3 regions of the Paracoccus sp. SJTW-4 genome follow, and region 2 is predicted to be linked to each of the others. Evidence: riboswitches for the same ligand, from Rfam matches in the RefSeq annotation. Region 2 holds a riboswitch; each other region holds the start of a gene.
The links. A riboswitch is a leader RNA that binds a small molecule or an ion and turns the genes downstream of it on or off. The one in region 2 is predicted to bind cobalamin.

Region 1 (10,469 bases), 320 kb from region 2:
AGGTCAGCCGGTCATGGGGCTGGGCCGAGACCGCGGCCTCGAAGTTCAGCACCCTGGCCTTGTGGCGCGCCTTGACGCGCGGGCGCAGCAGCCCCACCAGCAGCCGCTTGACCCCGCTCAGATAGCGCGCGAGATCGACCTCGAGCACGGTCTGCACGCAGGGCGCCATTTCCAGCGCCGCCGCGGCCTTTTGCGCGACATCGGTCTTGGGCATGGATTTCAGCGTCACCAGCACCTTGGCGTTGCTTTCGCGCAGGATGCTGGCGATCTGCTCGGGCTCGAGCAGCGGGTTGATCGGGTTGACGATCCCCGCGGTCGCCCCGGCCAGCAGCACCGTCGGCGTTTCCAGGCAGTTGGGCAGCAGATAGGCGACCGTGTCCCCCGGCCTCACCCCCAGCGACCGAAACAGGTTCGCGGCTTCGGTGACGCGCTCGTGGAACTCGGTCCAGTTCAGCTCGCATTTGCGGCTTTTCGGGTCCGAGAGCAGCTGGAACCCCAGCGCCGGGCGCTGCGGGTGCAGCGCGCGGGTGCGGCTGAGGAACGCATAGATCGTCTTTGGCAAGGGCCGCTCGGCATAGGGCATCTCGGCCTCGATACGGTCCCGATCGGCAATGCTGGCAAAGCGCGACATCCGTTTCCCCCCTTGTTGGCGCATTCCCGAAAGGATGCGCCGAGTTCTGCCTGTTGGGCAAGTTATCCAAGGCGAAAGACTGCCGGAACGCGGCGTCAACCAGCGGGGTGTTAACAAGTTTAATTACTTGAAGCTTGTCAGGGCGCCACTCCTTCTGGTTGTTCTTTACGGAAGTGGCTCTGGACAAAGACCGACATGGACAAGCTGATTTCGCTGATCGTCGCAGGGGTGATGATCGCGCTTCCCGCGGTGATGCAGGCGGAACCGGCAATCCCGCGCCCGGCCTGGATCCGGCAGGTGTCGGGTGACATCCTGGTGCAGGCCGCCGCCCCCGGGCAGGCGCAGTGCTTCGCCACCGCCGCCGCCGAGAACAAGGCCGCCGCACAGGTGACCAGCGCCCGCCGCGCCGCCGCCGGGCTGCAGCCGCTGCGCCCCAACCCCAAGCTGGCCGAGGCCGCGGCCCGCCACGCCTGCGACATGGCGATGCGCGGGCAGATGGCGCATCGCGGCTCTGCCAGCAAGGGCCCGTCGCAGCGGGTCAAGGGGGTGGGCTACAAGCCCGCCATCACCGCCGAGAACATCGCCGCCGGGCCCTTCAGCCTGGAACAGGTGCTGCACGCCTGGAACGGCTCGGACGGGCATCTTCGCAACATCATGCTGCCGCAGGCGACGGATTTCGGCATCGGCCGCGCAGTTGCGGCCGATGGCCGCACCATGTTCTGGGCCGCGATCTACGCCGCGCCCCGGGGCCGCTAAGGGTCCCTGGGCCTGCGGGGAGGGGCTGATTCCCGCCTGCCCCGCGGCGCGCCCTGGGTCGCTGCGCGGCCATACGTCATCATGTTGCACCTGCTCAGGGGGTTTCGGACTGGCCGCGTCCTGCCACACGCGCGTGTCCCCTGCCGCCGGGGCCGCACTGTTTCTTTCTCGCCCCCCGCCGCTTACCTTCCAAGCGGCCTCGCACCCGATCCCGCCGCGCGGATACATCCGCCTCCGATCTCCGGCCGGTTGGGTTGCTTCCCCCGCCCGCTTCCGCCCTCGCGCCTGCTCGCCACGCACCATTCGTCCGCCGCAGGGGGTGGGGGCCGTTCTGCCCCCCTCCGCGCCGCGGGTCATTGACGCAAGCCCGGCTTCCGGCCTATCTGCCGCTGTCCAAGTTCCGGCCTCGCCGGATTGAAAGGGAATACGGACGGCCCCCGGGCCGGAACCGTAGCTGCCCCCGCAACTGTGCGCGGAGAGCGGCGCCGAACTGAGCCACTGGGGCCGCAGCCCCGGGAAGGCCGGCGCCCGCCTTGACCCGCAAGCCAGGAGACCTGCTTGGACATCACCCTTTCGATGGTGCGGGGCGCGCCAGCGAAGCGGCCAGCCGCAGCGGTGAACCAGCACTGTCTGCGGGGCTTCCCCCGGACCGATTCCAATCCGCGGCCGCCACCGCCGCCGCCCGACCCGGGGACCGCCATGTCCGAACCCTTCCGCCGCCTTGGCCTGACCGCCGCACCGCTGGCGCTTGCGCTGACCACCGCCGCCCCCGCGCGGGCGCAGGAGCCGATCCTGCTGGACCCGATCATCCTGTCGGGGGGATTGACTCCCTTTGCCGCCGATGGATTTGCCCGCGCCCATACCGTCCTGACCGGCGAGGAGATCGAGACACGCGGCCTTGCTACGGTGCAGGACGCACTGCGTAGCGTGCCGGGAGTTTCCGTGGCCTCGACCGGCGAGACATTGACTGGCATTCGCATCCGGGGTGGCGAATCCAATCATGTGCTGGTGCTGATCGACGGCGTGGAAGCCAATTCCCCTGGTAGCGGCGACTATGGCTTCAGCGGTATGCTGGCCGCGGATATCGAGCGGATCGAGATCCTGCGCGGCCCGCAATCGGCAATCCACGGTCCCAATGCCACCTCGGGGGTGATCTCGATTACGACCAGGCGCGCCGAAGCACCGGGACTGAGCTATGGCGCAGGCGTAGAATTCGGGGGGCAGAACACCCGCGCCGCCAATGTCTTTGTCCGCGCGGCAGGCGCTCGCGGCAGTCTCAGCTTATCCGCCGCAGCCCGACATACCGATGGCGATGACACCTCACGGACCCCCGGCGGCGACCGTGATTTCAACGACCGCGAGACGGTGGTCCTCGACGGCTCCTACGAGCTTGGGGACGGCATTACCACCGGCTTCACGCTACGCCGGAGTTGGCAGAAATATGGGTATGATGAAGCCGTATCGGCCGAAGACAACAATCCCGACGACTATGTCATTGACGCCGACCTGACCGCAGACCGAGATGAGACCTATGGCTCGCTCTGGACCGAGGCCGAAGCGATGGCCGGCAGGCTGCTGAATCGCCTGACCTTGTCCGGGATGAACCAGGATACGGACCATTTCCGCGAAAGCGCGCCGGATTATGGTGACGCTTCGCGCCGGCGTTCCCTGCGCTACACTGGAACATGGGCCATCGACGGGCCCCTTGCCCGCAACGCTGCACAAAAGCTGAACTTTGCAATTGGGAAACAGCGGGAAACCTATGTCAACTATTCTTCTTATGGCTCTGGAGATTACGAACGCGACATGACGTCGGTCGCCCTTGAATATCAGGGGATGTTCGACAATGGCACCAGCATCCAGGCCGGGTTGCGCCGCGATCTGAACGATGTGTTCCACGACGCGACCTCGTGGAACGTGGCGGCATCCTGGCAACTACCGGATGGCGACCTGCGGCTGCGCAGCGCCGTCGGGCGCGCGACGGTCAACCCGGACATGTTTCAGCAGTTCGGATATTCGGGTGACTATCGTGGCAACCCCGACCTGACACCAGAAACCAGTCTGGGCTATGAGATCGGCGCCGATCTGGGCATTGCGGGTGGCCAGGGCACTATTGGCGCCACGCTGTTTCATAGCGATATCAAGGACATGATCGCCGGCGCGGGCAACACTTCGGTCAACCTGCCCGGCACCAGCACCCGCAAGGGGTTCGAACTGACGGCCGACATACAGTTGAGCGATACCGTCCGCCTTGGAGCCGATTACACCTATCTCGACGCCAAACGCGAAAACGGCACAGTCATCAGTCGCGCGCCCCGGCACGAGTTCCATCTGCGCGCCGAGGCCGGTTTTGCGCAGGACCGCGGCGCGGTGTCGGCCGAGTTGCGCCGTGTTGCGGGCAATTACGATGCAGAGTGGTTCCGCAGCTATGAACCGGAAACCACCGAATTGCCCGACTTTACCACCGTAAATGTTGCCGCGCACTACGACCTCACCGATCAGCTCCGCCTGTCGGGCCGTGTGGTGAACCTGTTCGACAAGGATTATTCCGAGGCATGGGGGTACTACGGGCAAGGCCGCACCGCGTATGTCGGGTTGCAGGCCAGATGGTAAAAACCTGGCTGGTGGCCGCGTGTCTTGCCGGTGGCATCGGGCTTGCCGCCCACGCCACCCCGCCCCGCCGCGTGGTGTCGGTCAATCTCTGCACCGACCAGATCGCCATGGCGCTGGCGGCGCCGGGGCAGCTGGTCTCGGTCTCGCATCTGGCGCGAGAGCCGCAGTCCTCGGCGATGGTGGCCGAGGCGCAGCAGTTCCCCGTCAACCACGGCCGCGCGGAAGAAGTGTATCTGCTCGCCCCCGACCTGGTGCTGGCGGGCGGGTATGGCGGGGCCGCGGTCGCGCTGCTGCACCGGCTGGGGGTGCCGGTGGTCGAGGTGCCGCCGCCCAATTCGCTGGAAGACGCCCGCGCGGCCATCGCGCAGGTCGGCGCCGCGCTGGGGCGCGAGGCCGAGGCAGCGGCGATGCTGGCGGATTTCGACGCGAGGCTGGCGGCGCTCTCTCTGCCCACGGGCGGCGACAGGCCGCTGGCCGCGACCTGGGGACCGAACGGCTATTCCTCGGGCGGGGCGACTCTGGCCGGGGATGTGCTGCGCGCGGCGGGGTTTTCGCTGCTGGCCGACCGGCTGGGGATGCAGGGGGCGGGCTATATCACCCTTGAATCGCTGGTGATGGCGGACCCGGCGCTGATCGTGACCGGCACCCCCTATCCCGGCGCCTCGCGTGCCGAGGAGATCGTCACCCACCCGGCGCTGTCCAGCCTGTCGGGGCGGGTGGTGCATGTGCCGGACCCGTTGTGGACCTGCCCGACCCCGCGGCTGCTGGACGCGCTGGCGCTGCTGGCGACCGAGGCGCGGATTGCCGCCGCGAGAGGCGCACCATGAAGCGCGCGCCCCTGCTGCTGTCGCTGGCCGCGCTGGTCGCGGTGCTGGCGCTGGCCTCGCTGCTGATCGGGCCGGCGGGGGCGGGGCCGTGGGCCTCGCTCAAGGCGCTGTGGGGCGGCGAGGGGCCGCTGGGGATCGTGCTGCGCGAGATCCGGGCGCCGCGGGCGCTGCTGGGGGTGATGCTGGGCGTCAGCCTCGGCCTGTCCGGCGCGGCGCTGCAGGGGTATCTGCGCAACCCGCTGGCCGAGCCGGGGCTGATCGGCATTTCCGCCGCCGCCGCCCTGGGCGCGGTGATCGCCATCCAGGCCGGCGTGTCCACGCTGGGGCTGGGGGTTCCGGCGGCGGGGCTGGCGGGGGCGCTGGGGGGCGTCGGGCTGATCCTGCTGCTGGCCGGGCGCGGCGGCTCGGGCCTCGGGCTGATCCTGGGCGGCATTGCGGTCTCGGCACTGGCCGGGGCGCTGACCGCGCTGGTGCTGAACCTGTCGCCGAACCCGTTTGCTGCCTATGACATCATGTTCTGGACCATGGGATCGCTGGCCGATCGCAGCTGGGGGCATGTGCTGACCGCGCTGCCGCTGATGGGCTTGGGCTGGGCGGTGCTGCTGTGGGCCGGGCGCGATCTGGACGCGCTGTCGCTGGGCGAGGAAGCCGCGGCCTCGATGGGCGTCGATCTGGCGGCGCTGCGGCTCAAGGTGGTGCTGGGCGCGGCCGCGGCGGTGGGGGCGGCGACGGCGGTGGCGGGCGCGGTCGGTTTCGTCGGGCTGGTGGTGCCGCATCTGCTGCGCGGCGCGGTGGGGGCGATGCCCTCGCGGCTGCTGCCGGCGGCGGCGCTGGGGGGCGCGGCGCTGGTGCTGACCGCCGACATCGCGGTGCGGCTGATCATGCCGGAACGCGATCTCAAGCTGGGGGTGATGATGGCGCTGGTCGGCGCGCCGGTGTTCCTGCATCTGATCTGGCGCACGCAGGTGGGAAAATGAGCCTGAGCCTGCGCGATCTGACCGTGCGCCGCGGCGGGCGCGTGGTGGTGGACCGGGTCAGCCTGGAGGTGGCGCCGGGCAGTTTCGTCGGGCTGATCGGCCCGAACGGCGCCGGCAAGACCACCCTGATGCGCGCGGCGCTGGGGCTGATCGCGGCCGAGGGGGTTTCCGACCTTGCCGCCCTGCCCCCCGCCCGCCGCGCCCGCCGCGCCGCCTGGCTGCCGCAGGCGCGAGAGATCGCCTGGCCGATCCCGGTCGAGCCGCTGGTGCGGCTGGGCCGGCGCACCGATCCCGACCGCCGCGCCGACGGTCCCGCCGTGGCCGAGGCGATGGCCGCGATGGAGGTCACCCACCTGCGCGACCGCCCCGCGACGGAACTGTCGGGGGGCGAGCTGGCGCGGGTGCTGATCGCCCGGCTGCTGGCCCAGCGCACGCCGCTGATCCTGGCGGATGAGCCGGTGGCGGGGCTCGACCCCGCGCATCAGTTCGCGGTGATGGCGCTGTTTTCACGGCTTGCGGCCGAGGGGCGCACCGTCATCGCCTCGATCCACGACCTGACGCTGGCGGCGCGGTTCTGCGAAAGGCTGGTGCTGATGGGCACGGGCGGGCGCATCGTGGCGGACGGGCCGCCGGCGCAGGTGCTGACGGCCGAGCGGTTGCAGCAGGTGTTCGGCGTGGGCGGCAGCTTCCTGCCCACCCAAGCCGGGCCGGTGTTCGTCACCCTGCCGCCACCCCCATCGTCGCCCGCGCCCGCGCCACCAGATCCTGCAGATCCTTGAGGCTCTGGTCCCCGAACACCCCTTCGTCCCCGGCGATCAGGGTGGGGGTGCCGATCAGGCTCATGTGATCGGCCAGCATGAACGAGCGCGCGATATGGTCGCTGACCCGGTCGGAATCCATGTCGCGACGCAGCTTCGCCTCGTCCAGCCCCAGTTTGCGCACCACCCGCATCACCGACGGCTCGGCCGCGCGGTCGCGCAGCCCCATCAGCCCGGCATGGGTCTGCCAGTATTTCCCCTGGTCCAGCGCGGCCAGCGCCGCCCGCGCCGCGAACTCGGAATCCGCGCCGAACACCGGCCATTCCCGGAACACCACCCGCAGCTGCGGGTCGGACGAGATCAGCTGCTGCATCTTGGGCAGGATCTTCTTGCAGAACGGGCAGTTGTAATCGAAGAACTCGACCAGCGTGATGTTGCCCGCAGGATTGCCCAGCACGATGCCGTTCTTGTCCCGCTCGAGCGCGGTGCGCAGCTCGTCGGGCATCGGGTTGGGGCGGGCCTGGGTCTGCGCAAGCACCGGCGTCGCGGCAACCGCGGCAATCAGGGCAAGGGTCTGGCGGCGCGTGGTCATGGCAGTTCCTTTGGTCAACAATGCGTCTTGATCACGCTAGGGATCGCGGCAAGGATAGTGAAATCACGATATGTCCAGTGCGCGTTTCGCCGCAGGACACGCATCCCGGGAGGAAGGAAGCCATGTTCAGACCCCTGACCGTTCTGTCCGCTGCCACCGTCGCCACCACCGCGCTGCTGCTGGCGGGCGCCGCGGCCGCGCAGGACAGCGCCCCCGCCGAAAGCCCGGCCGAAGCCGCTGCCGAGACCCCCGCGGTGCGCGTCGGCATCACCAAGGACATGGCGCAGGCCAGCTATACCACCCCCGAGGGCGAGTTCACCGTCCAGCGCGACCAGACCCCGGGCGCGAAGCTGGAAGGGGACTGGGCGCTGACCGGGCCGGACTGCCCGCCCTTCTGCATCCAGCCGATGACCCCCGCCGAGGGCGTCACCACCATCGGCGAGTTGGAGCTGATCGAGGCGATGCAGGCGGGCGACACCATCCTGGTCGACGGCCGCACCCCTGACTGGTTCGCCGGCGGCACCATCCCCGGCGCCATCAACATCCCCTATACCGAGTCGATCGAGCGGCTGGCCGAGCTGGGCTGCGAGCCCGATTTCGACGGCGAGTTCGACTGCACCAACGCCAGCAAGGTCATCATGTTCTGCAACGGCACCTGGTGCGGCCAGTCCCCCACCGCCATCCGCGAGATGATCTCGGCCGGCTACCCGGCCGAGCGGATCAGCTATTACCGCGGCGGGATGCTGGACTGGCGGCTGCTGGGCTTCAACGTGCGCGGCGGCGACGCCGAATAGGCGCCCGCCACCGGCGGCGGCCCCGAACGGGGGGCGTCGCCTTTCCCGGCCCGAATCTGGCGCTTTGCGTTCGCCAATGGCTTCGTTATATGCGCGGGAATGAGCCAGAACCCGCCCCTGCTGCGTCCCGATCTTGCCCGCGCCACCGTGGCGCGCGAGGCCGCCCGTCCCGGCCAGCCGACCATCGGCATGGTGTCCCTTGGCTGTCCCAAGGCGCTGGTGGACAGCGAGCGCATCCTGACCCGCCTGCGGGCCGAGGGCTATGCGATTTCCCCCGAATACCGCGGCGCCGATGCGGTGATCGTGAACACCTGCGGCTTTCTGGACAGCGCCAAGGCGGAATCGCTGGATGCCATTGGCGAGGCGCTGACCGAAAACGGCCGGGTGATCGTCACCGGCTGCCTTGGCGCCGAACCCGAGTATATCACCGGCGCACACCCCAAGGTGCTGGCGGTGACGGGGCCGCATCAATACGAACAGGTGCTGGATGCGGTTCACGCCGCGGTGCCGCCCGCGCCGGACCCGTTCATCGACCTGTTGCCGGCTTCGGAAGTGCGGCTGACGCCCCGCCACTACGCCTATCTGAAGATTTCCGAGGGCTGCAACCACCACTGCCGCTTCTGCATCATCCCCGACATGCGCGGCCGGCTGGTCAGCCGCCCCGCCCATGCGGTGCTGCGCGAGGCGGAAAGACTGGTCGCCGGCGGGGTGCGGGAACTGCTGGTGATTTCGCAGGACACCTCGGCTTACGGCGTGGACCTGCGCCACGCCGCCGACCGCGGCCACCGCGCCCATATCACCGACCTTTCCCGCGATCTTGGCGGCTTGGGGGCTTGGGTGCGGCTGCATTACGTCTATCCCTATCCGCATGTGCGCGACCTGGTGCCGCTGATGGCAGACACGGTGGCGCAAGGCGCGGGGGTGCTGCCTTACCTCGACATCCCCTTCCAGCACGCGCACCCGGATGTGCTGAAGCGCATGGCCCGCCCGGCCGCCAGCGCCCGCACGCTGGACGAGATTGCGGCCTGGCGCGCCGCCTGCCCGGGGATCACCCTGCGTTCCACCTTCATCGTCGGCTACCCGGGTGAGACCGAGGCCGAGTTCCAGTATCTGCTGGACTGGATGGATCAGGCGCAGCTGGATCGCGTCGGCTGTTTCCAGTATGAAAACGTCCGTGGCGCGCGGGCCAACGACCTGCCCGACCATGTGCCGGACGAGGTGAAGCAGGACCGCTGGAACCGCTTCATGGAAAAGGCGCAGGCGATCTCGGCCGCCAAGCTTGCCGCCAAGGTCGGCACCCGCCAGCAGGTGATCGTGGACAGCGTGGACGCGGACGGCGCCACCTGCCGCACCATGGCCGACGCGCCCGAAATCGACGGCAACCTGTTCATCGACGAGGGGTTCGAGGCGCTGTCCCCCGGCGACATCGTGACTGTGACCGTGGACGAGGCCAGCGAATACGACCTGTGGGGCACGCTGTGACCGCACTGCCGAAATGGGACCCGGAGGGCCGCCCGAAAAAGCCGCTGATCGTCGGCATCGGCGCGCAGAAGGCCGGCACGACATGGCTGTCCCAGATGCTGTCCCAGCACCCGCAGGTCTGGATTCCGCCCTTCAAGGAGGCACAGTTCTTCAACCACCGCTTCGTCCCCGAACACCGGCAATGGCTGCCCTGGCATTTCCGCCGCGCCCGGCAGAACCAGGAAAAGCGCTATGCCGCGCGCGGCCTGCCGTTCCCGCCGGAACTCGACGCCTGGCTGGACCGGATCACCCGGGGCGAGATGTTCACCAACCACTGGTACAAGCAGGTCTTCGCCCCCGCCCCCGAAGGCACGCAGCCCTGCGACATCACCCCGGAATATTCCACCCTGCCGGATGAGGGGGTGGAGTTCGTGGCCGAATTCCTGCCCCGCGCCAGGTTCATCTATATCATCCGCCACCCGGTGGATCGCGCGGTCAGCCAGCTGAAGATGAACCTGACCCGCAAGAACCGCAAACCCCGCGGGGTCGACGCGTGGCTGGCCGAGATCGAGGACCCGGTGCTTTACGACCGCGGCGATTACGCCACCTATGTGCCGCGCTGGACCTCGCGCTTCGGCCCTGATCGGCTGCTGATCCTGCCCTTCGGCGCCATCGCCGCCAACCCTGGCGCCCTGATGCGCCGGGTGGAGGCGCATTGCGGGCTGGAACCGCACAGCTACCAGAACCTCGCCGCCAAGGTGTTCCCCGGCAACGCCGAACTCAGCGTCCCGGCCGAGGCGCGCGCGGTGCTGCGCGAGCGGTTGCAGCCGCAGTTCGCCTTTATCGAGGCGACCTTCGGCAAGGACTTCGCCGCGCAGATCCGCTAGGCCCGGTCGGAAACCCCGGCCCACCTTCACACCCACGCGACGATCGCCTAGATAACCGCCAACCAGCGGACAGGAGCGGATGATGGCCTCGTATCAGTATGTCTACCACATGGATGGCGTGTCCAAGACCTATCCGGGCGGCAAGAAGACCTTTGAAAACATCCGGCTGAACT
Region 2 (10,469 bases):
GGTCGCCCTCGCACAGCACCACCACCTCGCCGGGCAATGCGGCCAGCCGCTCGGCCCAGTGGTCGTAAAACGCGGCCAGCTGCGCGTTATAGGCGGGGTCGGACAGCGGGATTTCGGTGGTGACGGGGTATTCCATTGCCAGCTCGACGCAGCCGGGGGCAAGCATCCCCTGAACGATGCGCCGCGCCATGCCGGGGCGGCCGGGCTTGCGGAAATAGGCGATGCGGCGGGCGCCGCGCAGGGCGCGGGCGGCGCGCACGCTCATCAGGTCGGGGTCGCCCGGGCCTAAGCCGGCACAGATGATCCGCGCCATCACTCGACCCTTGATGCCAGCGCGTTCAGCGCGGCGACGGTGACGGCGCTGCCGCCCAGCCGGCCCAGCACCGCCATGGCGGGCACCGGGGGCGCCTCCATCAACGCCGCCTTGGATTCCGCGGCCCCGATAAAGCCCACCGGGCAGCCGATGATCGCTGCCGGGCGCGGCCAGCCGGGATCCCCGAGCAGGTTGAGCAGATGGAACAGCGCGGTCGGCGCATTGCCGATGGCGACCACCGCGCCGGCCAGATGCGGGCGCCACAGCTCGACCGCCGCGACGGATCTGGTGTTGCCCATGGTCGCCGCCAGCGCCGGCACCTGCGGGTCGTTCAGCGTGCAGATCACCGGGTTGTCGGCGGGCAGCCGGGCGCGGGTGATGCCTTCACTGACCATGCGCGCATCGCACAGGATCGGCGCGCCCGCGGCCAGCGCCGCCCGCGCCACCGCGGCAAAGCCGGGCGAAAAGCGGATGTCGCGTTCCAGTCCGACCAGCCCCGCGGCATGGATCATCCGCACGGCCACGGGTTCTTCGTCGGGGTCGAAACGGGCCAGATCGGCCTCGGCCCGGATGGTGGCGAATGAGGCGCGATAGATCGCCGCCCCGTCGGTTTCATAATGGTAGCGCATCGGGGGTTCCGGGAATTGACAGGAAAGCCGGGTCCGCCGCCCTGCCGGCGCGGACGAGATCATAGCCCCGCCCCCGCGCGACCAGCGTGAGGTCCGCGGAACGGGGATGGGCGCAGCCCTTGGCGCAGCCCGAGACATGCAGCAGGCAGCCCGGCGGCAGCTGCGGGGCCAGCGCGCGCGCCAGCACCCGGGTCGGCCCCAGCGCCTGCGGGCAATGGGGCGCGCCGGTGCAGGCGACGACACGGCGCAACGGGTCGGCGGGGTCGGTGATCAGCCCGTGCAGGGGGGGCATCGCCGCCAGCCCCTCGACCAGCAGCATCCGCCAGGGCGTCGCACGGATCGGCCCCAGCGCGGCCAGCGCGGCGAGCGTCCCGGCCTGCATCTGCCCGAAGGCGAGGCCCACCAGCGCCCCCTGCGCCACCAGCCCCGGCACCGGCTCGGGCGCAGGCTCGGCGGGGGCCACGTCGAACCCCTCAGGCCGGCACCGCGCCACCAGCGCCGCCATCCGCCCCCGACCCTCCGGGGCGCCGCCATTGCGCAGGAACCAGCGCGCCAAAGCCAGCGCATCCGCCACGGGATCATCCGTCAGCCGCCCTACGTCCAACTCGTCGGCGCGCAGCAGGAACGCCTCTCCCAGACGCTCGATCCGCACATCCGCCGACACGCGCCGCAGCACCGGCCGCGGCCCGGTATCGACCGCAAAGCCGAACTTCCCGGGCAGCGCCAGATCCGCGGCCGCCGCCAGCGCCTCGGCCAACCCTGCGGCCAGCGCATCCGCCGCCGCGTCGGCGAACGGAGTCACCACGATATTGCGCCTCGTTTCGGCCGCAACCGACGCATCCACCAGCCCGAGAACGCGCAGCCCTTCGACCAGCGCCCCGTGGCTGCCTTCCCGCACCCCGCGCAGCTGCAGATTGGCGCGCGAGGACAGATCGATCACCCCGCTGCCATGCGCGCCCGCCAGCGCCGCCAGCTCCGCAGCCTGCACCTGCGTCAGCCGCCCGCCCGGCGGCCGCACCCGCACCACCAGCCCGTCGCCCGACGCCATCGGCCGCAACGCCCCCGGGCACCAGCCCTGCACGATGGGACTTCTTTCTGGCCCAAATACCCCGGGGGAGTCTCCGCAGGAGACGGGGGCAACGCCCCCAGTGACCACGCTCACAGCCGCTCACCCCCCGTCGAGTTGCGCAGCCCCCGCCACAGCCCGGCCGCGCGCAGCGCGTCGAAACGCGCGCGCAGCATGGCCAGCGCCTGCGGGTTCTCGGCATCGAGGAACGCCACCACCTCGTCGCGCCCCAGCGTGGCCTCGTGGTAGAGATCGAACAGATGCCTAGGCACGGAACGGGTCAGCTGCGCAAAGGCCGCGAGGTTGTCCAGCGTGGCGGCGATCTCGGCGCCGCCGCGGAAGCCGTGGCGCATCATCCCGGCGGCCCAGTCGGGATTGGCGGCGCGGGCGCGGACCACGCGGGCGATCTCGGCCCCCAGGGGGCGGGCGCGCGGCGCCTCGACCCGGCTGCTGTCCAGATGCCAGGCCGCCGCCTCGGGCAGGCCAAGCGCCGCCCGCGCCGCCAGCACGCCGGCCTGATGCGCGGCGAAATCGGGGGCCATCAGCAGGTCGGTTTCCGCCAGATCCTGCACATGCACCACCGCATCCGCCCCGGCCAGCCGCGATTCCAGCGCCGCGCGGTCGCGCCGCCCCTCGGCCCCGTCGACCACCCATTCCGAGCCCGCCAGCCAGGCCAGCCCCGCCGCCTGCCGGCCCGCGTCGGACAGATCGGCACTCAGGTCGCCCATGCCCAGCCCATAGGACCCCGGCCGTGGCCCGAACACCCGCGGCGCGCGGGACAGATAGGGGTTGTCGGCGGCGGTTTCCTCGCGCGCGGCCAGCGCCTCGGCGCCCAGTTCGAACAGCCCCGCCAGCCCGGGGAAGATGTCGCGAAACAGCCCGGAAACCCGCAGCGTCACGTCGATGCGCGGCCGCCCCAGCAGCGCCAGCGGCACCACCTCGACCCCGGTGACGCGGCCGGTGGCGCCGTCCCAGACCGGCGCCAGCCCGGCCAGATGCAGCGCCATCGCGAATTCTTCCCCCGCCGTGCGCATCGAGGCCGAGCCCCACAGATCCACCACCAGCCCGCGCGGCCAGTCGCCGTGATCCTGCAGATGCGCGCGCAGCAATTCCTCGGCCAGCTTCACCCCCTGCGCATGGGCGGCGCGCGTCGGCACCGCGCGGGGATCGACCGCAAACAGGTTGCGCCCGGTGGGCAGCACGTCGCCGCGCCCCCGCGCGGGCGAGCCCGAGGGCCCCGGCTCGACCCGCCGCCCGTCCAGCGCCGCCAGCAGCCCCTCGGCCTCGCCCGCCGCCGCGCCATAGACATGCAGCCCGTCGCCGAAGCGGCTTTCCTTGAGATCGCAGACGAAGCGGTCGATGCGCGGGATCGCCTCGGCGGCCGAGGCACCGGCGGGGATCGCCAGGTCATCTTCGACCCCCGCCGCCTGCGCCGCCTGCCGGATCGTCGCGATCAGCCGGGTGCGGCGCGAGGGGTCCAGCCCGTCGGCGGTCGCGTATTCGTCCAGCAGCCGCTCGAGCCCCGCCAGCGCCTCGGGCAGCGCGGACTGCAGCAGCGGCGGCGGCACATGGCCCAGCGTCACCGCGCCGAGGCGGCGCTTGGCCTGCGCGGCCTCGCCGGGGTCGTTGACGATAAAGGGATAGATCACCGGCAGCTCGCCCAGCAGCGCCTGCGGCCAGCATTCCGGCCCCAGCGCGACCGCCTTGCCCGGCAGCCACTCGAGCGTCCCATGCGCACCGACATGCACCAGCGCGTGCAGCCCCTGCGAGCGCAGCCACAGGTAAAAGGCGACGTAGTGATGGCGGGGGGTGCGGGTCAGGTCGTGGTAATCATCCTCGCGCAGCTGCGGCTGCCCGCGCTCGGGCTGCAAGGCAACCAAGGCGTTGCCGCGGCGGACGGCGGCGAAATGGAAGGCGCCGCCCGCAACCGCCGGGTCGGTCTCCGGTGCGCCCCAGGAGGCCGCCAGATCATCGCGCAGGGGCTGCGGCAGCAAGGCCAGCGCCCGCAGATACTCGGACAGCGGCCAGCGGATGGTCTCCCGCAGCGACGGCGCGAGCGCCGCCCCCGGCGCGCAGGTCCAGCCGCGATCCCCCAGCAGCCGCAGCATCGCATCGGCCGAGGCCAGCGCATCCAGCCCCACCGCATGGGCGATCTGGTCGGGACGGCCGGGATAGGTGGACAGCACCAGCGCCAGTTTCCGCTGCGCCGCCGGCACCGTTCCCAGCCGGTGCCACGCCGCCACACGGTCGGCAGCGGCGTCAACCAGCTGCGGATCAGCGCGGTGGACAAAGCGGGAATATTGCAGGGCCTCGTCGCGCCGCGTCGGCTGCTTGAAGCTGACCACCCCGGCAAGGATGCGGCCGTCCACCTCGGGCAGCACCACATGCATCGCCAGATCGGCGGGCGACAGCCCCCGCGCCGCGCCTTCCCAATCCCGCCGGCGGGCGGTGGACAGCGCCAGCTGATGCACCGGGCACCCCGGCGCATCCAGCGGCGACACGCCCCTTTCGCGCGCGGAAAACGCGGTGGCGTTGACGATGGCGGCGGGGGACAGGGCGCGCAGCTCGCGCTCCACCCACGCCGCCGAGGCCCCCTTCAGCGACGGCGCAAACAGCCCCGCCGCCCGGAACCCCCGCGCCCGCAGGGCATCAATCATCGCCGCCACCGGGTCGATATCGGCAGCGGCCAGATAGCTGCGATAGAACACCACCACCGCCCAGGGGCCGACCCCCTCGGGGCGGGCGGTCACGCCGGCCTCGGGGCTCCACCAGCCGCAGGCGGGCAGCTCGCCCACCGGCCCCGGCATCGGCAGCGCCAGCCCGCAGGCGCGGCCGAGTTCCGTCAGCGCCGCCCCTGCCGCCGCGGCCCCGCCCATGTCGCACAGCGCCGTCAGCCGCGACAGCAGCGCCGGCGCCACCGTCGAGGCCGCCGCCAGCGCCGGATCCTGGCGCCCGTCCACCGGCAGCACCGCCAGCGCAATCCCGCGCCTGCGCGCCAGATCCTGCACGCTGGCCAGCCCGTAAGCCCAGTAGCTTTCGCCCCCCAGCAGCCGGATCAGGATGGCCCGCGCCCCCGACAGGGTGTTGTCCAGATAGCTATCGACCGACACCGGATGGCGCAGCGCCACCAGGTTCTGCAACCGCAGCGACGGCCGCGGCCCGTCCCTCCCCCGCCAGCCTTCCGCGAAAGCCCCCAGGTCGCTGTCGGAAAACGACAGCACCACTATGTCCGCCGGCGTCTGGCCGGGGTCATAGGGGGCCGCGGTTTCCTCGAGCCCGTGGCTTTCGCGAAAGACCACATGCATCAGAGGTCGGAGGCCTCGACCGAGCCGCCCAGATGCGCGGCGATGGCGGCGGGATCCAGATCGCCGCGTTCCGCGATCACCACCAGCCGCGACTGCCGCGGGGCCTCGCCCCAGGGGCGGTCGAACTGCTGGCGCACCCGCGCCCCCACCGCCTGCACCAGCAGCCGCATCGGCTTGCCGGCGACGGCGACATGGCCCTTGACCCGCAGCACCTTGTGGTCGCGCCCCAGCGCCGCCACCGCCTCGGCCAGCGCGGCCGCCTCGGCGATCTCGGGCAGCGCGATCACGGCGCTGGCGAAATCGTCGTGTTCATGGTCGTCGGCGCCGTCATGGTGGCTGGGGCGGGCGGCAAGGTCGTCCTCGGCGGCAGCGTTCAGCCCCAGCACCACCCGCGGGTCCACCGCCCCGTCGGTCACCGCCAGCATCGGGACCGGGCGCGGCGCCTCGGCCGCGATCGCCGCGCGCGCGGCGGCCAGACCGGCCTTGCCGGCCAGGTCGGCCTTGGTCAGCAGGATCAGGTCGGCGCAAGCGATCTGGTCCTCGAATACCTCGGAAAGCGGCGTCTCGTGGTCCAGGCTGTCGTCGGCCGCCCGCTGCGCCTCGACCGCCTCGGGGTCGGGGGCAAAGCGGCCTGCGGCCACCGCCTCGGCATCCGCCAGCGCCACCACCCCGTCCACGGTGATGCGCGAACGGATCTCGGGCCAGTCGAAGGCCTTGAGCAGCGGCTTGGGCAGCGCCAGCCCCGAGGTCTCGATCAGGATGTGATCGGGACGGGGCTCGCGCGACAGCAGCGCCTCGATGGTCGGGATGAAGTCGTCGGCGACGGTGCAGCAGATGCAGCCGTTGGCGAGCTCCACGATATTACCCGCCGGGCAGTTCTCATCGGCGCAATCGCGCAGGATGTCGCCATCGACGCCGACGGTGCCGAATTCATTGACCAGCACCGCCAGCCGGCGACCCTGCGGGTTCTGCATCAGATGCCGGATCAGCGTGGTCTTCCCCGAGCCGAGAAAGCCGGTGATGACGGTGACGGGGGTCTTGGCAAGATCGGACATTCAGCTCTCCATCGGGGGGATGCGGGCAAGCGACTGCTTGCGGAAGATCACCGGCCGCTCGCGCCAGGGCGACAGCCCGTCGGGGGCGGCGGCATAGGCGCGGGCGCCGGCAAGGATGTCGGAGGCATCGTCGGGGGACAGGCGGCCATAGACATAGGACCAGCGCCCCGGCCCGGTCAGCGCCACCGCGCAACCGTTGTCGCAGGCCGAGAGGCACGCCACCCCCACCACCCGCAGCCCCGGCGGCAGCTGGGGGTGCAGCGCCAGCGCCGCCAGCAGCCTGGTGCCGGGGGTCTTTTCGCCCTCGGCCACCGGCAGACCGGCCCGGCAGGTGGTGCAGACATGCAGCGTAACCGTCATCGCGCGCCCATCCTCAGGGACGGGGCAATGACGCAAGGGGACGGCCGGCAGGCGCGACACACCTCGGCCGCGGAACACCCCGTCCGCCCGAAACATAACCGTGTCGGCAGGTCTCCCGGCTTGCGGAGCCGGGCCTTGCGGCCCCGGTCGCCCGCCTTCCCGGCACGAATGCCAGTGGCTTGGACGACCTCTCCGGTCACGGTCGCGGGGGCGGCTGAACTTCGGGCCGGGGCCCTAGATCATTCCCTCTTCGCCTGTCATAGACAGGAACCGACACCGCCCAACTGCCGCGGGCGCACCCCCGATGTCAAGGGACAGCCGATGGACAGCACCACCGACCACGATCGCCACGCCGAAAAGATGGCCCGGAAGAAAGCCGCCCGCGACAGGATCATGGCGGGGAAAGAGGGCGAAAAGGGCCTGATCATCGTTCACACCGGCCCGGGCAAGGGCAAGTCGTCCTCGGGCTTCGGGATGATCCTGCGCTGCGTGGCGCATGGGATGCCCTGCGCAGTGGTGCAGTTCATCAAGGGCGCCTGGGACACGGGCGAACGCCGCCTGCTGACCACGCATTTCGCCGACCTGTGCCAGTTCCACGCGATGGGCGAGGGCTTCACCTGGGAAACCCAGGACAAGACCCGCGACATCGCCGCCGCCCGTGCCGGCTGGGACAAGGCCAAGGAGCTGATCCGCGACCCCGCAATCCGCTTCGTGCTGCTGGACGAGATCAACATCGCGCTGCGCTACGGCTATCTGCCGCTGGACGAGGTGCTGGATTTCCTGCGCGACGAAAAACCCGCGCTGACCCATGTCTGCCTGACCGGCCGCAACGCTGCCCCCGAGCTGGTCGAGCTGGCCGATCTGGTGACCGAGATGACGCTGGTGAAACACCCCTTCCGCGGCGGCATCAAGGCGCAGCCGGGGGTCGAGTTCTGATGCGCCGGACCGGGGCGCCGCCCCGGACCCCGGGATATTTTCGCCACGATGAAAGAGCCGTTAACCGAATCTTCAGCGTTTCATGGTCCAAGGGATGCACGGTACAGGCGGGGACGCCGATGACCGTCCACGGTGAAAGCACCCTGTCTTCCCCGGTCCGCCGGCCCAAGGCAGGGTGCAACCCCTTCTTTCAGCGTGGTCCAAATATCCCCGCCGGAGGCCCCGGCGGCACACCCAAGCACGGGGCTGCCCCCTGATGCCGGCGTTGATGATCCAGGGCACCGGCTCGAACGTCGGCAAGTCGATGCTGGTCGCCGGGCTCTGCCGTGCGGCACGCAGGCGCGGGCTGTCAGTCGCGCCCTTCAAGCCGCAGAACATGTCCAACAACGCCGCCGTCACCGCCGACGGGGGCGAGATCGGGCGCGCGCAGGCATTGCAGGCCCGCGCCTGCGGAATCGCACCGCTGGTCGACATGAACCCGGTGCTGCTCAAGCCCGAATCCGAAACCGGCTGCCAGGTGATCGTACAGGGGCGGTTGGCCGCGACGGTGCGGGCGGGGGAATATTCGGCGCTCAAGACCTCGCTGCTGCCCCGGGTCCTGGACAGTTTCCGCCGCCTGTCTGCCGCGCATGATCTGGTCATCGTCGAGGGCGCCGGCAGCCCGGCCGAGGTCAACCTGCGCCCCCGCGACATCGCCAACATGGGCTTTGCCCGCGCCGGTAAGGTGCCGGTGGTGCTGGCCGGCGACATCGACCGCGGCGGCGTGATCGCGCAGATCGTCGGCACCCAGGCGGTGATCGAACCGGAAGACGCCGCGATGATTTCCGGCTTTCTGGTCAACAAGTTCCGCGGCGATCCCAGCCTCTTCGACGACGGCTACCGGCTGATCGAATCGCGCACCGGCTGGCGCGGCTACGGGGTGCTGCCGTGGTTCCCGCTGGCGCATCTTCTGCCGGCCGAGGATGCGCTGGACCTGCCCACCGGCAGCGGCGAGGGGCTGCATGTGGTGGCGCTGGGGTTTTCCCGCATCGCCAATTTCGACGATCTCGACCCGCTCGCGGCCGAGCCGGGGGTGCGGCTGACCCTGCTGCGCGCCGGCCAGCCCATCCCGGGTGACGCCGCGCTGGTGATCCTGCCCGGCAGCAAGTCCACCCGCGCCGATCTGGCGTTCCTGCGCGCGCAGGGCTGGGACATCGACCTTGCCGCCCATGTCCGGCGCGGCGGCCATGTGCTGGGGCTCTGCGGCGGCTTCCAGATGCTCGGCCAGGTGATCCGCGACCCAGCGGGCGTCGAGGGTCCGGCCGGCGAGACCCCGGGCCTCGGCCTGCTGGATCTCGCGACCGAAATGACCGCCGACAAGCGCCTGGCGCTGGTCGAGGGCACCCATGAAGCCACCGGCCAGCCGATCCGCGGCTATGAGATCCACCTCGGCCGCAGCACCGGCCCCGACTGCGCCCGCCCCTTTGCGCTGATTGGCGGCCAGCCCGAGGGCGCCACCTCGGCCAACGGCCGCATCATGGGCAGCTATCTGCACGGCGCCTTTGCCAGCAACGATTTCCGCCGCGCTTTCCTTTCCCGGCTGGGCGCCGCGCCCTCGAGCCTCGATTACGAGGCCGGCGTGGAACAGGCGCTCGACGCCCTCGCCGATCATCTCGAGGCGCATCTGGACGTGGACGGCCTGCTGGCGCTGGCGCGCTAGGGGCGCAGCGCCGCCTCGACCCGGGCCCACTCGCCCGGCGCTGGCAGCCCCAGCCGCAGCCAGCGCCGATGCCACGGAAAGATCCGCGACCAGATATGGTGCCGGCCCAGCAGCTCCTGCGCCGCCGCCGCATCCGGCGTGTCATACAGGCGAAACAGATGCCCGCCGCCGACCAGCCGCCAGCCCGCGCCTGCCGCCAGCCCATCCAGCCGCCGGGCGTCGTCCTGCAATCGCGCAACACTCTCCGCCGCCCAGTCCCGATCCGCCAGCGCCGCGCAGCCGATGGCGATCGCCGGCCCCGACACCGGCCACGGCCCCGCCAGCGCCGCCAGCGCGGCAATCGCGGCCTCGTCCCCCAGCACGAATCCTAGCCGCACCCCGGCCAGCCCGTAGAACTTGCCGAACGAGCGCAGTACCAGCGCCCGCCCCGGCGCGGGCGCCAGCGACAGTTCCGGCACCGGGTCGGCGAAGCTTTCGTCCACCACCAGCCGCCCGACCTGCCCCGCCAGACGCCGCAGCGCCTCGGGCGCATGACAACTCCCGTCCGGGTTGTTCGGATTGACAACCACCGCCAGATCAGCCCCGGCCAGCGCGGAGAGCTCGCCCACCTCCTCGACCCGCCAGCCCGCCGCGCGCAGCGCCCCCGCGTGTTCGTTGTAGGTCGGCCCCAGCACCCGGGCGAGGCCCACGGGAAACGCCCGCGGGATCATCTGGATCGCCGCCTGCGCCCCCGCCACCGGCAGCACCGCCGCCCCGGTTGCATAGGCCGCCTGCGCTGCCCGGATCAGCCCCGCCATTGCCGCGCGATCCGGCAGCGCCTGCCACGCCGTGGCCGGGATCGCGGGCAGCGGATAGGGCACCCGGTTGATCCCGGTCGAGAGGTCGATCCACTCCCCGTCGCCATAGCGCCCCCGCGCCGCGTCCAGATTGCCCCCGTGATCCCGCATCATCATCCTTGTCCAGACATCCCCGTTCTTCCTTGTCCAAAATCCGGGGCTTGCGAGCGCCCGGAACAGGAGGCGGACCAGAAAACAGCCCCGAGGCCGTTTTCCCGCCGATGGTCCGGTGGACCGTTTTCAGCGAGGAACCCCACGGCAATGGCCCCC
Region 3 (10,469 bases), 1.2 Mb from region 2:
GCGAATGTGCTGGGGGGCGCGCTGAACTTCATCTCGGCTTCCGGAGCCACCACGCCGGGCACAAGGCTGTCCTTTGGCGCCGGCAGCTTCGGGCGGGTGGATGTTGCCGGAAGCTACGGGGTCGTCAACGACCAGGGCGACGCGCTGCTGCGGTTCGAGCATTCCGAAAAGGACGGGTATCGCGACTACAACAGCTCGCGCCGCTCGTCGGTCGGGGGCAACGCCACCCTGCAGATGGGCGAGGCGACCACGCGGCTGTTCTTCAGCCACACCGACCTGCGGTTCGACGTGGCGGGGCCGCTGACCTGGGACGCGATCCGCAACGATCCGACCAGCAACCATACCGGGCCGATCCCCGGAACACCGCCATTGCAGCCGGGACCGAACGTGCTGCGCGACCTGCCCCGGCGGGCGACCACGCAGACCCTTGCCGGCGCGCGCACCACGCTGGAAGACGGCGACAACATCTATGACCTGGGGTTCAGCCTGTCGCGGACGGATGACAGTTTCCGCTTTCCGATCTCGGCCGGCTATCGCGACACCGACGGCACCGATGCCACCCTGACCGCGCGCTATTCCCGCATGGGCGAGGGCGAGCTGCCGCTGTTCGAGACCGGGCTTTACTGGTCGGTGGGCGAGGCCGACCGCGACTATTACCACAACCTGTCCGGCACCCGCGGCCCCGCCTTCGGCCACAATCGGCTGCGCGCGGACACGCTGTCGCTGTTTGCCGGCGCGAACCTGCCGCTGGGCGGGTTCACCCTGTCGCCCTCGGTCGCGTTCAACCACGCCAACCGGGAAAACGACGACCGCTGGGGCGCGGCGACAAGGCCGACGGTGGCCTACAACCCAGCGAACCCTGGTATGCCCCTGCCTAATGGCACGGTGGCGGCGCAGGACACCAGCTATGACCGCAGCTACAGCGGCTTCACCCCGGCGCTGGCGCTGTCCTGGCAACCGGCCGAGGATCAGTTCGCCTGGATCTCGATCTCGCGCGGGTTCGAGCCGCCGACCCATGACGACCTGCTGGGCACGGTGGGCGGCACCCCGAACAGCGGACCGGGGCGTCCCAACCCCGCCGATCCCGGGGCCCCGGCAGCGATGTTCGCCACCCCCGACCTGAAGGCGCAGACCTCGACCACGCTGGAACTGGGCTGGCGCGGGCGCTGGCAGAATCTGGAATGGGACGCCACCGCCTATCACTCGCGGATCAGGAACGAGCTGCTGTCCCTGCGCGACATCTCGGGCGCCACGCTCGCCTCGGTCAACGCCGACCGGACGCGGCACACCGGGCTGGAGCTGGGGCTGTCGGGCGATCTGGGCGAGCGTCTGCGCGGGCGGCTGGCCTGGACCTGGCAGGATTTCCGCTTTGACGGCGACCCGGTGCGGGGCGACAACCGCATCGCCGGGGCGCCGCGCCATCTCATCACCGCGGCGCTGGACTGGCAGGCGTCCGAGCAGCTGACCGTCGGCGGCACGCTGCACTGGATTCCCGACGAAACCCCGGTCGACAACATGAACACGAAGTTCAACGATGCCTATGCGGTGGTCGATCTGGGCGCGGATTACGCGCTGAACGACCGTGCGGTGCTGTTCGCCCGCGTCACCAACCTGTTCGACGAACGCTATGCGGCCTCGACGCTGGTGGTGGACGTGGCGACGGCCGGGCAGGCGGCGTTCATCCCGGGCGAGGGGCGGGCCATCCATGTCGGCACAAGGCTGCGGTTCTGACGGCGGTTCATCGCCCGCGCCCCGCCCGCGGATCAAGGTAAGGACAACATGAGCTTTCCCGCATTCTTCGACGACGCCCCGGAAATCCGGATGCGCGACCCGCTGGCCGCGTTTCTGGGCAGTGCCGAGGGTGGGGTGATGACCTATCGCTATGCCGATGCGGTGCGGCTGGCCGGGCATTCCTGCCCGGTGGTCGCGGGGGCCTGGCTGATGGTGGCGGCCGGGCTGGCCCGGCTTTACGGCGACGACCTGCCCGAGCGCGGCGGGATCGAGGTCCACATGCGCGACGGATCCAGCCACGGCACCACCGGGGTCACCGCCTCGGTCGCGACGCTGGTCACCGGCGCGGCGGCGGAATCGGGTTTCGGCGGCATCGGCCCTGCGCGGCGGTTCGCGCGGCGCCGGCTGCTGCGCTTCGGCGCGCCCATCGACGCCATCATGGCGCTACGGCGGCGCGATACCGGCGCGGGGGTGGTGCTGGACATCGACAGCACCCGCATTCCCCACGACCCCGAGATCGGAGAGCTGATGCCGCAGGCGGTGGACGGCACCGCCGACGCCGCGGCGCTGGCCCGGTTTGCCGCGCTGTGGCAGCGCCGGATCGCGCGGATGCTGGCGGCGGCGGACGACCCGGCGCTGGTCCATGTCGCGGACTGGCGCTGCGACAACGACCCTCTTTGAAGCGCCGCCCTCCTGCCCATAGATCATCTGGATCAATGCCAGCCTTCGCCAGCACCATCCCCCCGAGACCCGATGCAAGTCCCAAGGAGGCCCGCATGTCCCCGACCGCTTTCCGCCCCTCACGCCGCTCGGTCCTTGCCGGGGCGGCCGCGGTGGCGACGGCTTTCGCCACGCCCTCGATCCTGCGCGCGGCGCCGCTGGCGCGGCTGGCGCTTTACGGCCCGCCGGCCGCGCCCAGCATCGTGCTGGCCCATGCCATCGCCGCCGGAATGCTGGCCGAGCTGGCGCCCCAGGTGACGCTGTCCACCTGGCGCACCCCGGACGAGCTGCGCGCCGGGCTGACCTCGGGGACCATCGACCTGTCGGTGATGCCGGTGCAGGTCGCGGCCAATCTTTACAACCGCGGCATGGGGGTCGGGCTGGTCAACAGCATGACCGACGGGCTCTTGCATGTGGTGGCCGAGGAAGGCTCGGTCACCGATCTGGCCGGGTTGCAGGGCAAGCGGCTGGCCGTGCCCTTCGTCAACGACACCCCGGATTTCGTGCTGCGGGCGCTGTTCGAGGCGCAGGGGCTGTCGGACGCCGTGCAGCAGGTGCCGGTCGGCAGCCCGATCGAGGCCGCGCAGATGCTGCTGGCCGGCCAGATCGACGCGGCGCTGCTGTCCGAGCCGGCCTCGACCGTCGCCATCATGCGCGGCATCCCCTCCGGGCGGCATCTGGCACGGGTGATCGACCTGCAAGAGGAATGGGGCCGGCAGACCGGCGGCGCCCCGGTGCTGCCGCAGGCCGGGCTGGCCGCGACGCAGGCGTTCCTGGACCGGGGCCGCGAGCTGCTGCCGCAGTTGCAGGAAGTGCTTGAGCGCGCCACCGCCGCCGTGCTGGCCGATCCGGTGCGCGCGGGCACGGACGCGACCGCGGCGCTTGAGATGCCGGCGCCGGTGCTGGCGCTGTCGATCCCGCATTCGCGGCTGGTCGCCCGCCCGGCCAGTCAGGCCCGCCCCGCCGTCGAATCGATGCTGTCGCTGATGGCCAAGGGCGATCCCGCGATCATCGGCGGCCAGCTGCCCGACGACGGGTTCTATCTGCTGTGAGGCCGGTGCCTTCTGCCCTGGACCGCCTGTCGCGGTTCGGCCGCTTCCTGTGGTCGGGGTGGGCCGGGCTGGCCGGGCTCGCCCTGATCGCGGGGCTGTGGCAGGCGGGGCATGAGGCTTACGGCGATTTCATCCTGCCCGCGCCGCTGGACACGCTGGCGGCGGGGTGGCGGCTGCTGCATGACGGCACGGCCGTCGAGCTGCTGGCCCTGACCACCCGCCGCGCGCTGGCCGGGTTCGCGCTATGCGCGGTGATCGGCACCGCGGCCGGGGTCGCGGCGGGCTATTCCCCGGCGACGCTGCGGCTGTCGCGGCCGGTGCTGACGGTCCTGATGGGGGTGCCGCCGATCGCCTGGATCGTGCTGGCGATGATCTGGTTCGGCGCCTCGGACCGGACGGTGGCAATGACGATCCTCGTCTCGACCACCCCCGTCGTCTTCATCGGCGCGGTCGAGGGGGTGACCACGCGCGACCGCGGGATCGAGGACATGGCCCGGGTCTTTGGCGCCGGGCCGATCCGCCGCTTTACCCATGTCGCGGCGCGGCAGATCTCGACCCAGCTGTTTCCGGCGCTGATCCTGGCGCTGGGGTCGTCCTTCAAGGTCGCGATCATGGCGGAACTGCTGGCCAACGCCGGCGGCATCGGCGGCGCGCTGGCGCGGGCGCGGGCGATGCTGGACATCGCCGAGGCGATGGCCTGGGTCGGGCTGGCCGTCGCGGCGCTGATCGTGGTGGAATACGTGCTGATCCGGCCGCTGCGGTCGGAGCTGGAACGCTGGCGCGACGCCGCCGCGCCCTGGGGCGTCAAGCGATGACCGTGCTGGAACTGCAGCGCATCGGCCATTCCTTCTTCGGCCGCAAGGTGCTCGAAGGGATCTCGCTGAGCATCGGCGCGGCCGAGATCGTGGCGCTGGTCGGCCCCTCGGGTTCGGGGAAATCCACCATCGCCCATATCGCCGCCGGGGTGGTCGATGCGGGTGAGGGCCGGGTGGTCCGGCGCTATCACCGGCACACGATGGTGTTCCAGGACCCGCGGCTGATGCCCTGGGCGACGGCGCGCGACAATATCGGCTTTCCGCTGCGCCTGGCCGGGGTGCGGCGGGGCGGCCGCGACGGGGCGATCCGCGCGGCGGCGCTGCGCGCCGGGCTGCTGCCCGAGGATCTGGACAAATACCCCTCGGAACTGTCGGGGGGGATGCGCCAGCGCACCGCTATCGCCCGCGCGCTGGTGACGGACCCCGACTTCATCTATTTCGACGAGCCCTTCACCGCGCTGGACGTGGCGTTGAAGCGGCGGATGCAGGATCTGGTGATAACGGCCGCCGCCAGCGCCCGGTTTGCCGCCCTGTTCATCACCCACGACCTGTCCGAGGCGATCCGCATCAGCCACCGCATCCTTGTGCTGGACGCGAACGGGCGCGGCATCGCCGGCGCGCGCATCCTGCCCGGCGCCCCCGGCAGTCGCGACGATGCCGCCGTCTTTGCCCTGCGCCAGCGGTTCCTGACCGAGGATCCGCTGTTCGCCCGTATCCACGACACCGACGAGCGGCTGCGACCATGACCACACCGCTGCACCGCGTCCTTTCGGACGAGGGGTTCCGCATCTTCTTCCCGCTCGCCGCGCTTTACGCCGCGCTGTGGCCGCTGGCATGGGTGGCGCTGTGGGGGTTCGACCTGCCCTTTGCGCGGAACATCCCGCCCGGAGTCTGGCACGCGAACGAGATGGTGTTCGGCGCCTGGGGCGCGGCGCTGCTGGGTTTCCTGACCACGGCTGCGCCGGAATGGACCGACACCCCGCGGCTGCGGGGCGGGGCGCTGTGGGTGCTGGCGGCGCTGTGGGGGGCGGCGCGGGTCGCGGGGCTGGTCGGCGCCGACGCGCTGGTCCTGCCCGCGATGCTGGCCGACATGGGCTGGCTGGTGCTGCTGATCGCCTATCTTCTGCAGCTGACCATCCGCCAGCGCAGCACCCGCGTCGTGGTCTTTGCCGCATGGCTGTTCGCGCTGGCGGTGGGCTGCATGATGGCGCGGCTGGCGATGCTGGCGGGCGACGGCGTGGCCGCGGCCGAGTGGCTGCGGCTGGCCGGGCTGACCTTCCTTGGCCTGCTGAGCCTGGCGCTGTCGCGCATCACCGTCCCGATCACCAATATCGTGCTGGACCCGTCCGAGCGCAGCTCTCCGTTCCGGCCGCATCCGGGGCGGCGCAATCTCGCGGCCGGGCTGGTGGCGCTGGCGCTGGCCGCAGAGATCGCCGGCCTGTCGCCCGCGGTCGCCGGCTTCCTGTGGATCGCCGCCGGCGCCGCCTTCATGGACCGCATGGCCGAGGGCTTTGTCGGCCCCGAGGCGCTGCGGGCCGAGATCATGGTGCTGATGGGGGCCGCGGGCTTTGCCGGGCTGGGGCTTCTGGGACTGGGCGCGGCCGGGCTGGGCGCCCCTTGGGCCGCGGCCGGGCCGCTGCATCTGGCGCTGATGGGCGGGCTGGGGCTCGGCGTGCTGGCGGTGCTGGCAATCGCGGGGCGGTTCCATACCGGGCAGGGGCTGGGCCTCAACCTGGCCACGCGGGCAGGGTTCGCGCTGGCCGCCGCGGCGGTGCTGCTGCGGGCGCTGCCGGACATGGGGCTGGCCCCTTGGCCCCCCGGCCCGCTGCACCTGCTGGCCGTGGTCCTGTGGGCGGCGGGTTTCCTGCTGTGGCTGGCCGACTACTGGCCCGCGATCCGGCGGCTGGAGCCGCCCGCCCCGCCGGGCTGAAATCCGGCGCAACGGCCGGGGCAGGGGCCCGAGCAAGCCGCGCCCATCGGCCCGCGCAATCGCCTTGACTTTGCCGAACGGTTTGCCATGACAGGGGCAGCTTTGGTTCCGGCGGCTTGCCGCTGGATTAAAAGGGAACTGCGGTGCGCCTGAGGGCAAAGCCGCGGCTGCCCCCGCAACTGTAAGCGGCGAGCGACGGCCGACCATGTCACTGGGACCCAATGTCCCGGGAAGACCGGCCCGAGCCCTGACCCGCGAGCCAGGAGACCTGCCCAAGCGATCACCCATTTCCTGCGCGGGGCGCGCATGGAAAGCGGCCTCCCGCAGCGGTGACACCCAACCGGTCTGCGGGGAAGGTGCGCCTTTTTCCCGCCGGCCAATCTGTAATCCGCAGGCGCCGCCTGCGTGGGAAAGGCAATGTCATGATCCGCCCCCAGATCCCAGGGATCGCTTTTTGTGCGGCGCTTGCGCCGATGGCCGTCCTCGCGCAGGACGCGGGACTGCCCGATACGCTGACCCTCGACCCCATCGTGATTTCCGGCGGGCTGACGCCGCTCGCGGCGGAAAACTACGCCCGCTCCTACACCGTGCTGACGGCCGGGGACATGGCCGCCGCCGGCGTGACCTCGGTGCAGGATGCCCTGCGGCGGGTGCCGGGGGTGGCGGTCACCTCGACCGGCGACAGCTATACGCAGGTCCGCATCCGGGGCAGCGAGTTCAGCCACGTGCTGGTGCTGATCGACGGGGTCGAGGCGAACTCGCCCAGCGGCGGCTCGTATCTGTTCACCGGCATGGACCTTGCGGAGATCGACCGGATCGAGGTGCTGCGCGGCCCGCAATCGACGATCTACGGCTCGAACGCCGCCGCGGGGGTGATCTCGATCACCACCACCCAGGCGGGCAAGCCGGGCCTGTCCTACGGCGGCGCGGCCGAGGTCGGGGGGCTGGGCACGCGCGCGGCCTCGACCTACATCCGCCAGCGCAGCGAGCGCGGGGCGCTGAGCCTTTCGCTGTCCGCCCGCAATATCGACGGCGACGACGATTCCCGCAGCGGCGGCGACAAGGATTTTAACGACCTCACCACCGCGGCGCTGGGCGGGTCCTACGCGCTGACCGACGAGGTGACCGCCGGCTTCACCCTGCGCCGCAGCTGGCAGGACTACGGCTACGACACCACCACCTCGCCAGTGGATGATCCGCGTGACTATCAGCTGGACGCGCCGCTGACCGCGAAGCGGGGCGAAAGCTATGGCGCGCTCTGGCTCGAGGCCGCGGCGCTGGACGGCAGGCTGCACAGCCGGCTGGCGTTGTCGGGCATGAACCAGACGCTGGATCATTTCGACGCGGGCGTGGCCACATCCGACGACCGCTCGACCCGCCGCAGCCTGCGCTATACCGGCAGCTTGGCGCTGGATGGCCGCGACGCAAGCAGCGCCGACCAGAAGCTGATCGTTGCAGCCGAAACCGAGCGCGAGACCTATCGTTCCAGCTACAACCCCGGCGGCACCTATCAGCGTGACACCCATGCGCTGGCGCTGGAATATCAGGGCCGCTTTGCCGATGGCGTCTCGGTGCAGGCCGGGGTGCGGCGCGAGTTCAACGACGTGTTCCGCGATGCGACGACCTGGAATCTTGCAACGGCATGGCAGGTGCCGGGGCAGGATCTGCGGCTGCGGGCCGCGGCCGGCCGCGCCCATGTCAACCCGACCATGTTCCAGCAATACGGCAATGTTCCCGGCGTCTGGGAAGGGAACCCCGACCTGAAGCCCGCGCGCAGCATGAACTATGAGCTGGGTGCCGATCTGGGGTTTGCGGGTGGACGCGGGCTGGCCTCCTTTGCGGTCTTTCAAAGCAAGATCGACGACATGATCACCGGCACCGCCGACAGCGCGGTCAACGCGCCCGGCACCAGCACCCGCAAGGGGTTCGAGCTGGGCGTGAGCCTGCAGGCGACCGACAGCCTGTCGCTGGGCGCCGACTATACCTATGTCGACGCGGCCCAGGCCAACGGCCTGCCGATCGTGCGCGCGCCGCGCCACCAGCTGGGCCTGCGCGCCAGCCAGGGTTTCGCCGCAGGGCGCGGGCTGGCGTCGGTGGATATCCGCCATGTCAGCGGCACCTATGACATGGAGTGGTTCGGCTGGGACTACACCACCCCCAGCCCGGCCAACAGCAAGCTGCCCGGCTTCACCACCGTCAACCTGGCCGCGCATTACGACCTGACCGACGAGATCCGGCTGCAGGGCCGCATCGTGAACCTGTTCGACAAGGAATATTCCGAGGCCTGGGGCTATTACGGCCAGGGCCGCACCGCCTATGTCGGGGTCGAGGCGAAATGGTAGGGCGGCTGCTCAGGGCCGGGTGCATCGCGCTTGGCCTGTGGCTTGGGGGTGCGGCCCATGCCGCGCCGCCGCAGCGGGTGGTGTCGATGAACCTGTGCACCGACCAGCTGGCGATGCTGCTGGCGGCGCCGGGACAGCTGGTCTCGGTCAGCTATCTGGCGCAGGACCCGCAGGCCTCGACCATGGTGGAACAGGCGCGCGCCTACCCCGCCAATCACGGGCTGGCCGAGGAGATCTATCGCCTGCGGCCCGATCTGGTGCTGGCCGGGGCCTATACCACCCGCGCCACCGTGGCGATGCTGCAGCGGCTGGGGGTTCCGGTGGCGATCTTTCCGCCCGAGGCCGATTTCGACGGCATCCGCGGCAATCTGCGCCGGATGGGCGAATTGCTGGGGCGCGAGGCCGAGGCCGAGGCCCAGATCGCCGCTTTCGACCAGGGGCTTGCGGCGCTGATGGATACGCCCGTCCAGCGCCCGACCGCGGCGCTTTACTATGCCAACAGCTACACCTCGGGCCGCGACAGCCTGGCCGGGCGCATCGTCGAGGCAGCGGGGCTGCACAATATCGCCGCCGATGCCGGGCTGTCGGGCAGCGGCGTGCTGGCGCTGGAGCAGCTGGTGCTGGCCAACCCCGACCTGCTGATCCGGGGGCGGCGCTACGCCGGCCGCTCGCGCGCGGAAGAGGTGCTGGACCACCCCGCCGTCGCGGCCTTGGCGGAACGTGCCGGCCAGACCGGCATCGCCGATCAGGACTGGGTCTGCGGCACCCCCCGGGTGCTGGGCGCCATCGCAAGGCTGCGCGACGCCCGGCTGGGGCTGGAGCAGGGGTCATGATGAGCCAGCGGCTGCTGCTGGGCGCGCTGTCGGCGCTGGTGCTGGCGCTGTTTGCGGGATCGGTCCTGATCGGCCCCGCCGGGCTTGGCCCGCGCGACGAGGTTCCCGCGCTGTTCGGGCGCGGGGACGACCTGATCGCCATGGTCATGCAGGAAATCCGGCTGCCGCGGGCGATCCTGGGGGTGCTGCTGGGCGCCAGCCTCGGGCTGGCGGGGGCGGCGATCCAGGGGTTCCTGCGCAACCCGCTGGCCGAGCCGGGGCTGATCGGCACCTCGGCCTCGGCCGCGCTGGGGGCGGTGCTGGCGATCCAGACCGGGCTGGCCGCGGCGATGCCGCTGGGGCTGCCGCTGGCGGCGCTGGCGGGGGCGCTGGTGTCGGTGCTGCTGATCCTGCTGCTGGCCGGGTCGCGCGGCGGCGCGCTGCCGCTGATCCTGGCGGGCATCGCGATTTCCGCGCTGGCGGGGGCGGCGACCTCGCTGGTGCTGAACCTGTCGCCCAACCCGTTCGCGGCCAATGAGATCATTTTCTGGATGATGGGCTCGCTGGCCGACCGTTCGATGCTGCATGTCTGGATGACGCTGCCGTTCTTTGCGCTGGGCGCGGGGCTGCTGCTGGCCTGCGGCCGCGGGCTGGATGCGCTGACGCTGGGCGAGGATACCGCCGCCTCGATGGGCCTGCGCATGGGGCGGCTGCGGCTGGCGCTGGTGATCGGGGTGGCCGCGCTGATCGGCTCGGCCACGGCGGTGGCGGGCGCGGTGGGGTTCGTCGGGCTGGTGGTGCCGCATCTGCTGCGCCGCGCGGTCGGGGCCAGCCCCTCGCGGCTGCTGCCGGCCTCGGCGCTGGGGGGCGCGGCGGTGGTGCTGGCGGCCGACATCGCGGTGGGGATGCTGGCGCCGGGGCGCGATCTCAAGCTGGGGGTGCTGACGGCGCTGGTCGGCGCGCCCTTCTTCCTGCACCTGATCTGGCGCACGCGGGGGGACGGGGCATGAGCCTGCTGACCCTGCAAGGGCTGACCGTCGCGCGCCACGGCCGCAAGGTCCTGAACG

Region 1: it holds a riboswitch for cobalamin, as region 2 does, so the genes downstream of both, RSP45_RS00375 (TonB-dependent receptor plug domain-containing protein) here and RSP45_RS01965 (DUF1636 family protein) in region 2, are expected to answer to the same signal.
Region 3: it holds a riboswitch for cobalamin, as region 2 does, so the genes downstream of both, RSP45_RS12280 (TonB-dependent receptor plug domain-containing protein) here and RSP45_RS01965 (DUF1636 family protein) in region 2, are expected to answer to the same signal.

The regions. Positions count from the first base shown of each region.
Region 1 is NZ_CP136681.1:70,664-81,132, reverse strand. It holds gene RSP45_RS00385 (acyl-CoA synthetase) at 1-631, opposite strand, end outside; gene RSP45_RS00380 (CAP domain-containing protein) at 827-1,387, shown strand; cobalamin riboswitch at 1,766-1,964, shown strand; gene RSP45_RS00375 (TonB-dependent receptor plug domain-containing protein) at 1,946-4,000, shown strand; gene RSP45_RS00370 (ABC transporter substrate-binding protein) at 3,994-4,827, shown strand; gene RSP45_RS00365 (FecCD family ABC transporter permease) at 4,824-5,804, shown strand; gene RSP45_RS00360 (ABC transporter ATP-binding protein) at 5,801-6,583, shown strand; gene RSP45_RS00355 (DsbA family protein) at 6,522-7,154, opposite strand; gene RSP45_RS00350 (rhodanese-like domain-containing protein) at 7,277-7,948, shown strand; gene rimO (30S ribosomal protein S12 methylthiotransferase RimO) at 8,048-9,430, shown strand; gene RSP45_RS00340 (sulfotransferase family protein) at 9,427-10,296, shown strand; gene ettA (energy-dependent translational throttle protein EttA) at 10,379-10,469, shown strand, end outside.
Region 2 is NZ_CP136681.1:390,990-401,458, reverse strand. It holds gene RSP45_RS01990 (precorrin-2 C(20)-methyltransferase) at 1-313, opposite strand, end outside; gene RSP45_RS01985 (precorrin-8X methylmutase) at 313-942, opposite strand; gene RSP45_RS01980 (precorrin-3B synthase) at 926-1,990, opposite strand; gene cobN (cobaltochelatase subunit CobN) at 2,101-5,313, opposite strand; gene cobW (cobalamin biosynthesis protein CobW) at 5,313-6,368, opposite strand; gene RSP45_RS01965 (DUF1636 family protein) at 6,369-6,728, opposite strand; cobalamin riboswitch at 6,816-7,018, opposite strand; gene cobO (cob(I)yrinic acid a,c-diamide adenosyltransferase) at 7,050-7,664, shown strand; gene RSP45_RS01955 (cobyric acid synthase) at 7,921-9,363, shown strand; gene cobD (threonine-phosphate decarboxylase CobD) at 9,360-10,310, opposite strand.
Region 3 is NZ_CP136681.1:2,498,078-2,508,546, forward strand. It holds gene RSP45_RS12250 (TonB-dependent receptor family protein) at 1-1,731, shown strand, start outside; gene RSP45_RS12255 (hypothetical protein) at 1,780-2,412, shown strand; gene RSP45_RS12260 (ABC transporter substrate-binding protein) at 2,508-3,503, shown strand; gene RSP45_RS12265 (ABC transporter permease) at 3,509-4,318, shown strand; gene RSP45_RS12270 (ABC transporter ATP-binding protein) at 4,315-5,064, shown strand; gene RSP45_RS12275 (NnrS family protein) at 5,061-6,248, shown strand; cobalamin riboswitch at 6,335-6,539, shown strand; gene RSP45_RS12280 (TonB-dependent receptor plug domain-containing protein) at 6,671-8,590, shown strand; gene RSP45_RS12285 (ABC transporter substrate-binding protein) at 8,584-9,423, shown strand; gene RSP45_RS12290 (FecCD family ABC transporter permease) at 9,423-10,412, shown strand; gene RSP45_RS12295 (ABC transporter ATP-binding protein) at 10,409-10,469, shown strand, end outside.